Regions from separate parts of the Sporomusa termitida genome, predicted to be linked through region 1. Evidence: riboswitches for the same ligand, from Rfam matches in the RefSeq annotation. Region 1 holds a riboswitch; the other holds the start of a gene.

Region 1 (4,223 bases):
GCTCTCCCGCTCTCGCCGCTTCAATGCTCGCGTTTAATCCCAGCAAATTTGTATTTGCTGCTATATCTCTAATGAACATAAGGATAGCGTCTGACTTGCCAATATTATGTACCATAGATTGCCCGGTGACCCCGAGCAGTTCTAATCGCTTATTAAGCAAGGCCGCATTAGCTGCCAGTTCCTGACTTGATGCCGCCACCTGCTCAGATGCTGCCGCGATGGTTTGGGCAACCGCATGCAGAATTTCCTGGGTTTCTAAACTACACGCCAACCCTATTGCGCCGACGATTTCACGGGTTTCATTAATGACAGGCACACTAATGCTCCGGAACGGAAAGCCCCATACGTCTTTAGACACTACAATATCCTGCGTAATTTTACTGGTTATGGCTTCCCACATGCCATCGCCTTTGCTCACAGCTTTACCGACAGGTGACTCGTGCTGCATCTTTTTGCCTGGCCGATAGTAGAGAAAGGTGTCTCTATCAGCAATAACGACCATTGAGTCAAACGGCAGCACCGTTTGTATAATAGGCATACATAAAATAAGTGATTCTAATGTTTTATCCATAATCAATACTTCCCTCTTTTGCGCTAGTATATAGGGAGCTGTTTAATCCCGGCAGCAGCCACAGCTGAGCATTGTCCTGAGTAAACAAAGCGTTGGTGGCTTTAACTCAAATATAAATTGGTGAATTCTGCATATCAATGCCGGAGTTTATTTCAGCCCCTATGCCTCTATTTATAAGCAATAAACGTGCCAAATCAAGTTTGGTCTCCGCCGGCAGCACAAAAATACTAAAAAACGAAGAGCAGCCCCGCATATAGCAGGCTGCTCTTCGTTTTTGCTGCTTTTATTTAACAATCGCCTTACAGGCCTGATGACAAACAACCGACAACTTCTTGTTTACCATAACAATTATATTGCCGCAGCTCGTGAGAGCTGCCCATTTCTGTATTACCTGTTAAGGCTGCATGGGAACCGGAAAAGCATTTAACAAAAAATGGAATTGCCGGGTTTAAATGCTTTCGATTCCAAGCAAGCATTACATCAAAGCATCGTTGCGGATAACTGAGTTCAATAATGCAGATTTCAGGGCCGGCGACTTCACGAACAGGGCCCGGAACTACCATCACCCCCACACCGGCTTCAACCATAAATAACAACGAAGCTAAGTCCTGACTGTAGTTAGCTACATTGGGAGTAAAGCCACTTTCACCACATATTCGATAAGTTAAATCATGCAGCAGACAATCTGCTTGCTGATTGAACATGACGAACGGTTCATTAGTAAGCTCTGATATATCAATTTTCTCTTTTTTTGCCAATACGTGCTGGCGATTAACGGCCACGCAAAACACATCACTTAACAGTCTGTGACCAACAAGATCAGGAAAACTATGTAATTGACAGGATAGCGTAAAGCCAACATCTAATGCTCCCCGCATCAGCGCTTCATTAATCTTCATCCAATTGTACTGCTGCAGTGTAATATGAATATTAGAGTATTTTTGATGAAATTCTCTAATTGCCTGAGGCAGGATCGCTTTCTCAACGCCGCCTAAAAAACCTATTTTCAAAAATCCGGAAATTCCCTTAACTGCTTGCTCAATCTTACTTGCTATTTCATTAGACACAGCCAGTAAAGCATAAGCCTCTTTTAACAATACTTTCCCCGCCCAGGTTAGCTCCAACGGGCGTTTATTCCGGATTATCAATTGTACATTTAATTTTTTTTCCAATTCTGAAATCTGCTGGCTTATTGCCGATTGCGTAACACCGGCCTGCACAGCAGCATCGGTAAAATTCAAACATTCCGCCACCGAAATAAAGTACTTCAATTTTTGAATATCCATCTTTTTGCCCCTCACCCGCCTCTCATATGCAACGTGTTTTAATACGAAAAGAGAAAGGATATACTTTCTGATAATGTAAAAAAATATACCAAGGCCTTCTATTTTTAGAAAAGGACTTGGCAATAATTCTAAGTCAACACAACACAGGCAACCCAAAATAGACGCGTAAGTTGCGCTGACCTTTTTTTCTTGCACTCCTTTCCAAATAGGGAAGCATAGCAGTTTCCCACTATACCGGTCGGCCGGCTACCATGCCAAAGGGGTTAGGTAAATCGGCTAAGGAGTAGTATCTAATTCAGTTTATCGAAGCATTATTTCTGCAATGATAGCACAAGGCAAAACGGACATGACCAATATATGCCAGAACAAACAGATGCCTGTGATTACAACTATCTTAATACATCTACCAAGCACTGTCAATCACCATCGCTAACATAAGCAAACATAGAAGGATTTAGTTGCTAAGGTTAATTAGGTTTCATCAGTTACATTTACGTTGTACTGTTGCCGCTAAGCCAAAGGACCCGCAAGTCGCGGAGGTGTCTGCCGAAAGTTATACTATTATAACCATACAGAGTAAAAAAGGAAGACATCCCTGGTGCTGCTGTGCCAACAGCAGCACCAGGGATGTCCGTCAATAGCCTTTCCAGCCGGAGAGAGAAGGAGCTTACATTATTTTTTTGAGTTTTGTCTCATTTGCCCAACTGTGCAAATAAGACCGAGAATCAGCATTAGGCCACAAAGATAAGAAGCAACACCAAGGTCGACACTCATTCGCCTTCCTCCTTTACCATTTTTTCCCTGGATTGGCGAATCGCCATGCACCATAAAAGATAAAAGCTATTGCCAGCGTTAGTACTAGCTCTTGAATAAATAACTGTAAAACCCACATATTTCTTCCCTCCAATTTAGTTATTTCATGTTAGGATGCTCTGCTGAAGCATAAGCAACAGCGGCAGTATTGGTTCTTCGCAGCATCCCCGGTTCACCAGGGAGAGCAGCAAATAAAATAAATCCTAACACAACTGAACACAAAGTTACCGGGTACATATTCAAGGCCCATGGTCCGGATGCCCAGGCCGGGGTAGCAAAGGTCCACCAAAAGTTCACAATATAGGTAACAATAACCGTTATCCAGGCAGCCGGCTTACTGGTCTTCCAGATCAAGCCAAATAGAAATATCAGGAACAACGGGATGCCAAAGGAAAATGCCCACAAGAAAACGGGAAATAAAATGGGGGCAATCATTGCGGGAACAGCGGCCAGCAGGCCACACACCAGAATCATCGGCCGCATCAGCTTAAGCCTGGTGCTATCAGACATTGCCGGGTTACAAGCGCCTTTGAGAATGTCGTTAACAAATACGGTTGCGTTCCCCATGATAATAGCACTGCCTGTTGACAATACGGATGTGAGTAAGCTAACCATGAGCAAGGCATAAACCCACTGCGGCATCGTTTTTAAGGCAACTTCCATGACAATCAGTTTAGGGCCGATAGCGGCAAACGCCGGAATTGCCATACCACACAGCGCTATAACCACCCACGGAAAACAGGTAAGAACATTGGTCAAGCTGCAAATCCAGAAGCCTTTCCGGCAGTCTTCATCTGTTCTTGCCGATAAGAGCGGTATATACATCCCCTGAGCAACACCACCTGCACAGATATGCAATACAGCTACCGGTATTATGACCTGGAATAAAGTTTCCGGTGAGAAGTTAAATAAATCAAATTTCCATAATTGATCGACTTGCGCATAGGTGGCGAGTATACCTTCCCAGCCGCCAACATTAGCAGCAAGCCACGTTCCCAGAAAAAACAAGGCAAGATAGGAGCCGACCGTCATTACTATGACGTTGATCGTACTTATCCATACCAATTCTAATACCCCGCCAAAGATAATGTACCCAATCATTAACAGAAAAGCTAATATAATGCACCAGGGCTGATACGGAAGTACTCCGGCACATAAGCCGTAAATAGCGCCGGCTGTAGCCAGCGTTTCAGCCATAGCAATCGCGGTCCAGGTGCCAATCTGTATGCTACAATGTAAAAAACGCATTTTGTGCCCATAGAGAAGCCCCATAGCCTCGGGAATTGTTTCTACTTTTAAATTGCGCACCCACGGCCCGGTCCAGAACATCATGATCGGGATAAAGGCCCCGCCAACGATTATCGGCCACCAAAGCACCGCCGCTCCCATTACCGAGGACGACTCCCATAATGACATTGTGTGTCCGGAGCCATGCGGGATAAGCGCTAACGCTAAAGTAACCAACCCCCAGGTTAGCGACTGCCCCCCCATTGAAAAATCAACCATGTTCTTGATGCGGCTATGGAGAAAATAATTCGCCAAACCAATTAAAA
Region 2 (4,223 bases), 1.5 Mb from region 1:
CGAATTTTTAGCCATGTTTGTCTACTGCAGTATAATATAGAATAAAGAAACGGGGTTGGAGCGACTATGCCGCTGCCAACCCTTCATTGCTGTACGCTGCTATTAGCTGTTTTTTAAAAACAATGCTTTAATCAATTACCCCCTTGCCTTTTAAGGCTTCAATTTCGTTTTCGTTGTAGCCAAGAAGTTCGGTAAGTACCCTGCTAGTATCCTGGCCCAGGGCCGGGGCGCCACGCCATACCTGCCCCGGGGTTTCTGAGAGCTTGGGTATAATACCAAAGGCTTCAACGTCCTTGTTTAGCGTCTGATCGGTGTATTTTACCCAGTCACCTCTCAGGTGCCAGTGGGGTTCATTGTAAACTTCCTCAGCGGTTTTAATATGTGCTGCTGAGATCTTGTTGTCAATGCAGATGTTTATTGCTTCCTGGGCCGTATGTTCCTTGAAGAATTTTTTGAAAATACCATCCAATTCACGGCCCAACGGACTGGCAACTGCTTCAGGTGAGCTGCTGCATTCTTCGTAGGAGTATTTCTCCGAGTCGATGCCAAAGCCTTTTAATACGTTATTGTAAGCTGTTTTGCCATAGGAACCAAGATTAATATAGCCTCCGTCTCCACATTCAAAAACACCGGCCGGCTGGAAAGCGGTTTGCATAATCCCCTGTCTGTGTTTGAGGGTTTGGCTAGTGGTCCAGAGTACAAAGTTGTCATCCATCAGCCTCATCCAGCTTTCAGTCAAGCTAGCATCGATGCTTTGGCCCTTGCCGGTTTTTTGCGCATTCATATAAGCCATCAGGATGCCATTGACTGCGATTAAACCTGTCAGGTAGTCGCCTATATACTGCTGCGCATAGTAGGGCTCACGGTCAGGATAACCCTGCAGCAAAGCCCACCCGGATTCAGATTGCCCCAAGGGGTCATAGCCGGGTCGGTTTATTTGTCTTTGATCACCGCCAAAGCCAGAAGTCCCGTAACCGCTAATGTGGCAGATAACTAATTTGGGGTTGACCTCCATTAGCATTTCGTCGGAGATACCCAGCTTGTCAATCCAAACCATATTTTCAATCCAAACATCAGAATTCTTAATCAGGGACAAAAAGATTTCTCTGGATTCCGGTATATTCAGGTTGGTCTCCAGTGCGAAACTTAGTTTGTTTCTGGAGTTTTGCACCCAGCCGCCACCGATATGCTTGTTTCCTTCCGCAATCTGCGGTCGCTGATGGCGGGCAGGATCGCCGCCTACTTTGGGCCGTTCAAGCGCAATTACCTCGGCGCCAAAGTCACTCATCATCGTAGCACAGAAGGGAGCCGCCACAACCGTTCCATTGAGCAATACCCTTATTCCCGCAAGTGGTCCAAAAGCAGGGGCGAACAATGGCGCTGGCTTGTGCTCAAGCTTTTCCCAACGATTCATTTTCATCATGTCCTCTCTATTTTATTTTTTCCTCAAAACAAAACCACGCTTCACTGACATGAACCACCCCTTATCTAGTTAATTTTTATTGATAATAACCGGGAATACACCTAAGCCAAATAGCAATGCGAACCGTGCGGCTTACTATATAATTTGATGCAAGTATTGTGCCATAGGTCAAACCCCAAAAATATGCGCCTTATTTAGCTAGGCTGGGACATAATTTCTTAATTGTGACATACCCGTGTCCCAAATTGATTAATAATATCTTGACAATAGCCTGACTTGGCCCGTAGAATAGAATTATCAAACAAAGCAGTATTTTATCCCATAATGAAAAATAGAACATTATAGATGAAGAGCGAGTTCCGAGTCATCATTTCCAGTTCAGGGGGAAGTGATGACCGTAAGGGTGTGAGAAGTAATTTTCATGCCTGCCTTTGAGCAAAGGAAGTCCTTCCGGGGGACTTCCTTTGCTTTTTTGCATCTCGATTCTGCAAGCCATACATGCACAAGCCGGCCTGCTTGGAGTTGTGTTGTGTCGTTTAGAGACATACGGTTTATTACCAAGAATACCGGTTGGAAGCAACACAAAGGGCGGACGGCTTAACCTGGCAGTTGCGGACCGGAGGAACTGCCAGGTTATTTTTCAAGTACTCCCTGTTGAAAGGAAGCTGAATTTGGCAAAGCTGATTTTTTATTTGCAGCCACTCCAGCGATAAAATAGAAAGAAAACTGAAATAAATACGACAATTTTGCCAATGGATAGGGGGATAAGGAAACCAGGAGAAAAGTACAGGTAAGAAAGGGAGCGTCATTATGCAACCTCTGGAATATTTAATCAGCCCCATTATACAAAATTTAAATAATATCAATGCTCAACGCATTAATGCCGAGAATAATATTCTTATAGAGAATATTAAGCAGCAGAAAATGGATTTGCTCCAAAAAAAAATTACGCCAGCTCAAGTTAGCCTGGTTCGGCCGGAAATAGTAGAGTCATGGATAAGATCAAGTGAAAATGGTCTTGACCCTTTAGTTTATAGTAATCCGCCCCTTATGGATGCAGTTTCTTTCGAAAACCGAATTAAAGAAAAAAACTTTTTGATTCAAGCCGCAAGCCCCTATATCTCCCAATTGGAAAATATGCTGTCCCTTATTGAGTCCTATATTTTCCTAAGCGATGAAAATGGCCTTATTCTTCGTGTTGTTCACGCTTTGGGGAAAAATAAGTTCCGCATTAGTCCGGGTACAATTTGGACAGCGGAAACTATCGGAACCTGTGCGCATGATCTGTGTATACATTTTAGGACTCCCATTCAGCTTTGCGGACCCGAACATTTCTGCCGAATATTTAATAATATTTCTGCCTCATCTGCGCCTATTTTTGACGCGAACAGCAATCTGGAAGGAACGCTGACTATATGCAGCCCGCGCTTTGACCGTCAAAATCCATATTCACTGGGCCTTGCTGTTATTATGGCGGAAACAATACAGAAGGAGTTTCAGCTTTCAGTAAATAAGGAATTGTTTCATATTGCGCTTACAGGCACAGAAGATGCTATGATTATGCTTAACGAGTGCGGGGTGATTACAAAAGCTAACGAAGCTGCCGATGCAATATTCAAGCATCTTCCCCAAGAACTTGTAGGTTCACAGATTAGCGACATTATTGAAAACAAGCCTTTTGTCCAGTCTATTTTCGAGACCGAAAAACCCAGTATAAATACTAATATTAGTATTAAAAAAACAAAGCAAAAATTATTTTCGGGCCTGATCCAGCCAATAAAGAATTATAATAATAATAATATAGGTTACTTAATAACGCTTAAACCAGTTAACCAAACACTTAAAGGGTATTCAGGCAATGGTTTTACAACGAGATTTACGTTTGAAAACATAGTAGGCACTTCTCCCCAATCCTTAAAATTAAAAAGTTTGGCAAAAAGATTTGCCCGCTACAATTTTAATGTACTTATACAAGGGGAAAGCGGAACAGGCAAAGAGGTCTTTGCCCAGGCAATCCATAATGAGAGCAGGCCGGATGGCCCCTTTATAGCCGTAAACTGTGCGGCAATTCCCAAAAATCTAATCGAAAGCGAATTATTTGGTTATGAGCCAGGGGCATTTACCGGCGCCGAACGCATCGGCAAACCCGGGAAAATTGAACAAGCCAGCGGCGGTACGCTCTTTCTTGATGAAATTGGCGATATGCCTGTAGCGCTTCAGGCCGTCCTGCTTAGGGTATTGGAAGATAAAATGATTATGCGCTTGGGCGGTACCCGCTACATTCCTGTTGATTTCCGCTTGGTTGCCGCTTCGAATAAAAATCTGTTAGAACTAGTTAAGAAAGAATTATTCCGGGAGGATTTATACTACCGTATATCCGTATTTAAGCTCAATATACCACCATTAAGGGAACGAGGCTCAGACGTTGTTCAACTGATGGATCACTTTATTACTACTTACTCTAATGCGGAGTCTATCGATAAACCTATTTTAAGCAACGCGGCGAAATATATATTATTGCAGTATAACTGGCCCGGGAACATTCGCCAGTTAAGTAACGCAATCTCCTATGCGGTGTGCATGAACACTGACGGTATTATCTATCCTGAACATCTTCCGGATGAAATAGTAAACGCTTCTCCCACTCCTGTCCTGCCGGCAAAAGAGGTAATCGAAACAACGGTAGAGGAAATAGAATCAATAACCGGTAATGAGGCGCTGACAGTTAATCTTTCCGTCAAAGAAATGGAAAAAGAGGTCATTAAAAAAGCTCTCGATAATTCCAATAACCATGTTCGCT

What was found. Region 1 has a riboswitch for molybdenum cofactor ahead of SPTER_RS13835 (LysR family transcriptional regulator). Riboswitches for the same ligand answer to the same signal wherever they lie in the genome.
Region 2: another riboswitch for molybdenum cofactor. It lies ahead of SPTER_RS20395 (sigma-54-dependent Fis family transcriptional regulator); the one in region 1 lies ahead of SPTER_RS13835 (LysR family transcriptional regulator).

What each region holds. Positions count from the first base shown of each region.
Region 1 covers NZ_CP036259.1:2,921,712-2,925,934, forward strand. The annotation lists gene SPTER_RS25680 (methyl-accepting chemotaxis protein) at 1-571, opposite strand, end outside; gene SPTER_RS13835 (LysR family transcriptional regulator) at 871-1,857, opposite strand; molybdenum cofactor riboswitch at 2,036-2,153, opposite strand; gene SPTER_RS13840 (sodium:solute symporter family protein) at 2,770-4,223, opposite strand, start outside.
Region 2 covers NZ_CP036259.1:4,394,656-4,398,878, reverse strand. The annotation lists gene SPTER_RS20400 (CoA transferase) at 128-1,414, opposite strand; molybdenum cofactor riboswitch at 1,769-1,883, shown strand; gene SPTER_RS20395 (sigma-54-dependent Fis family transcriptional regulator) at 2,234-4,223, shown strand, end outside.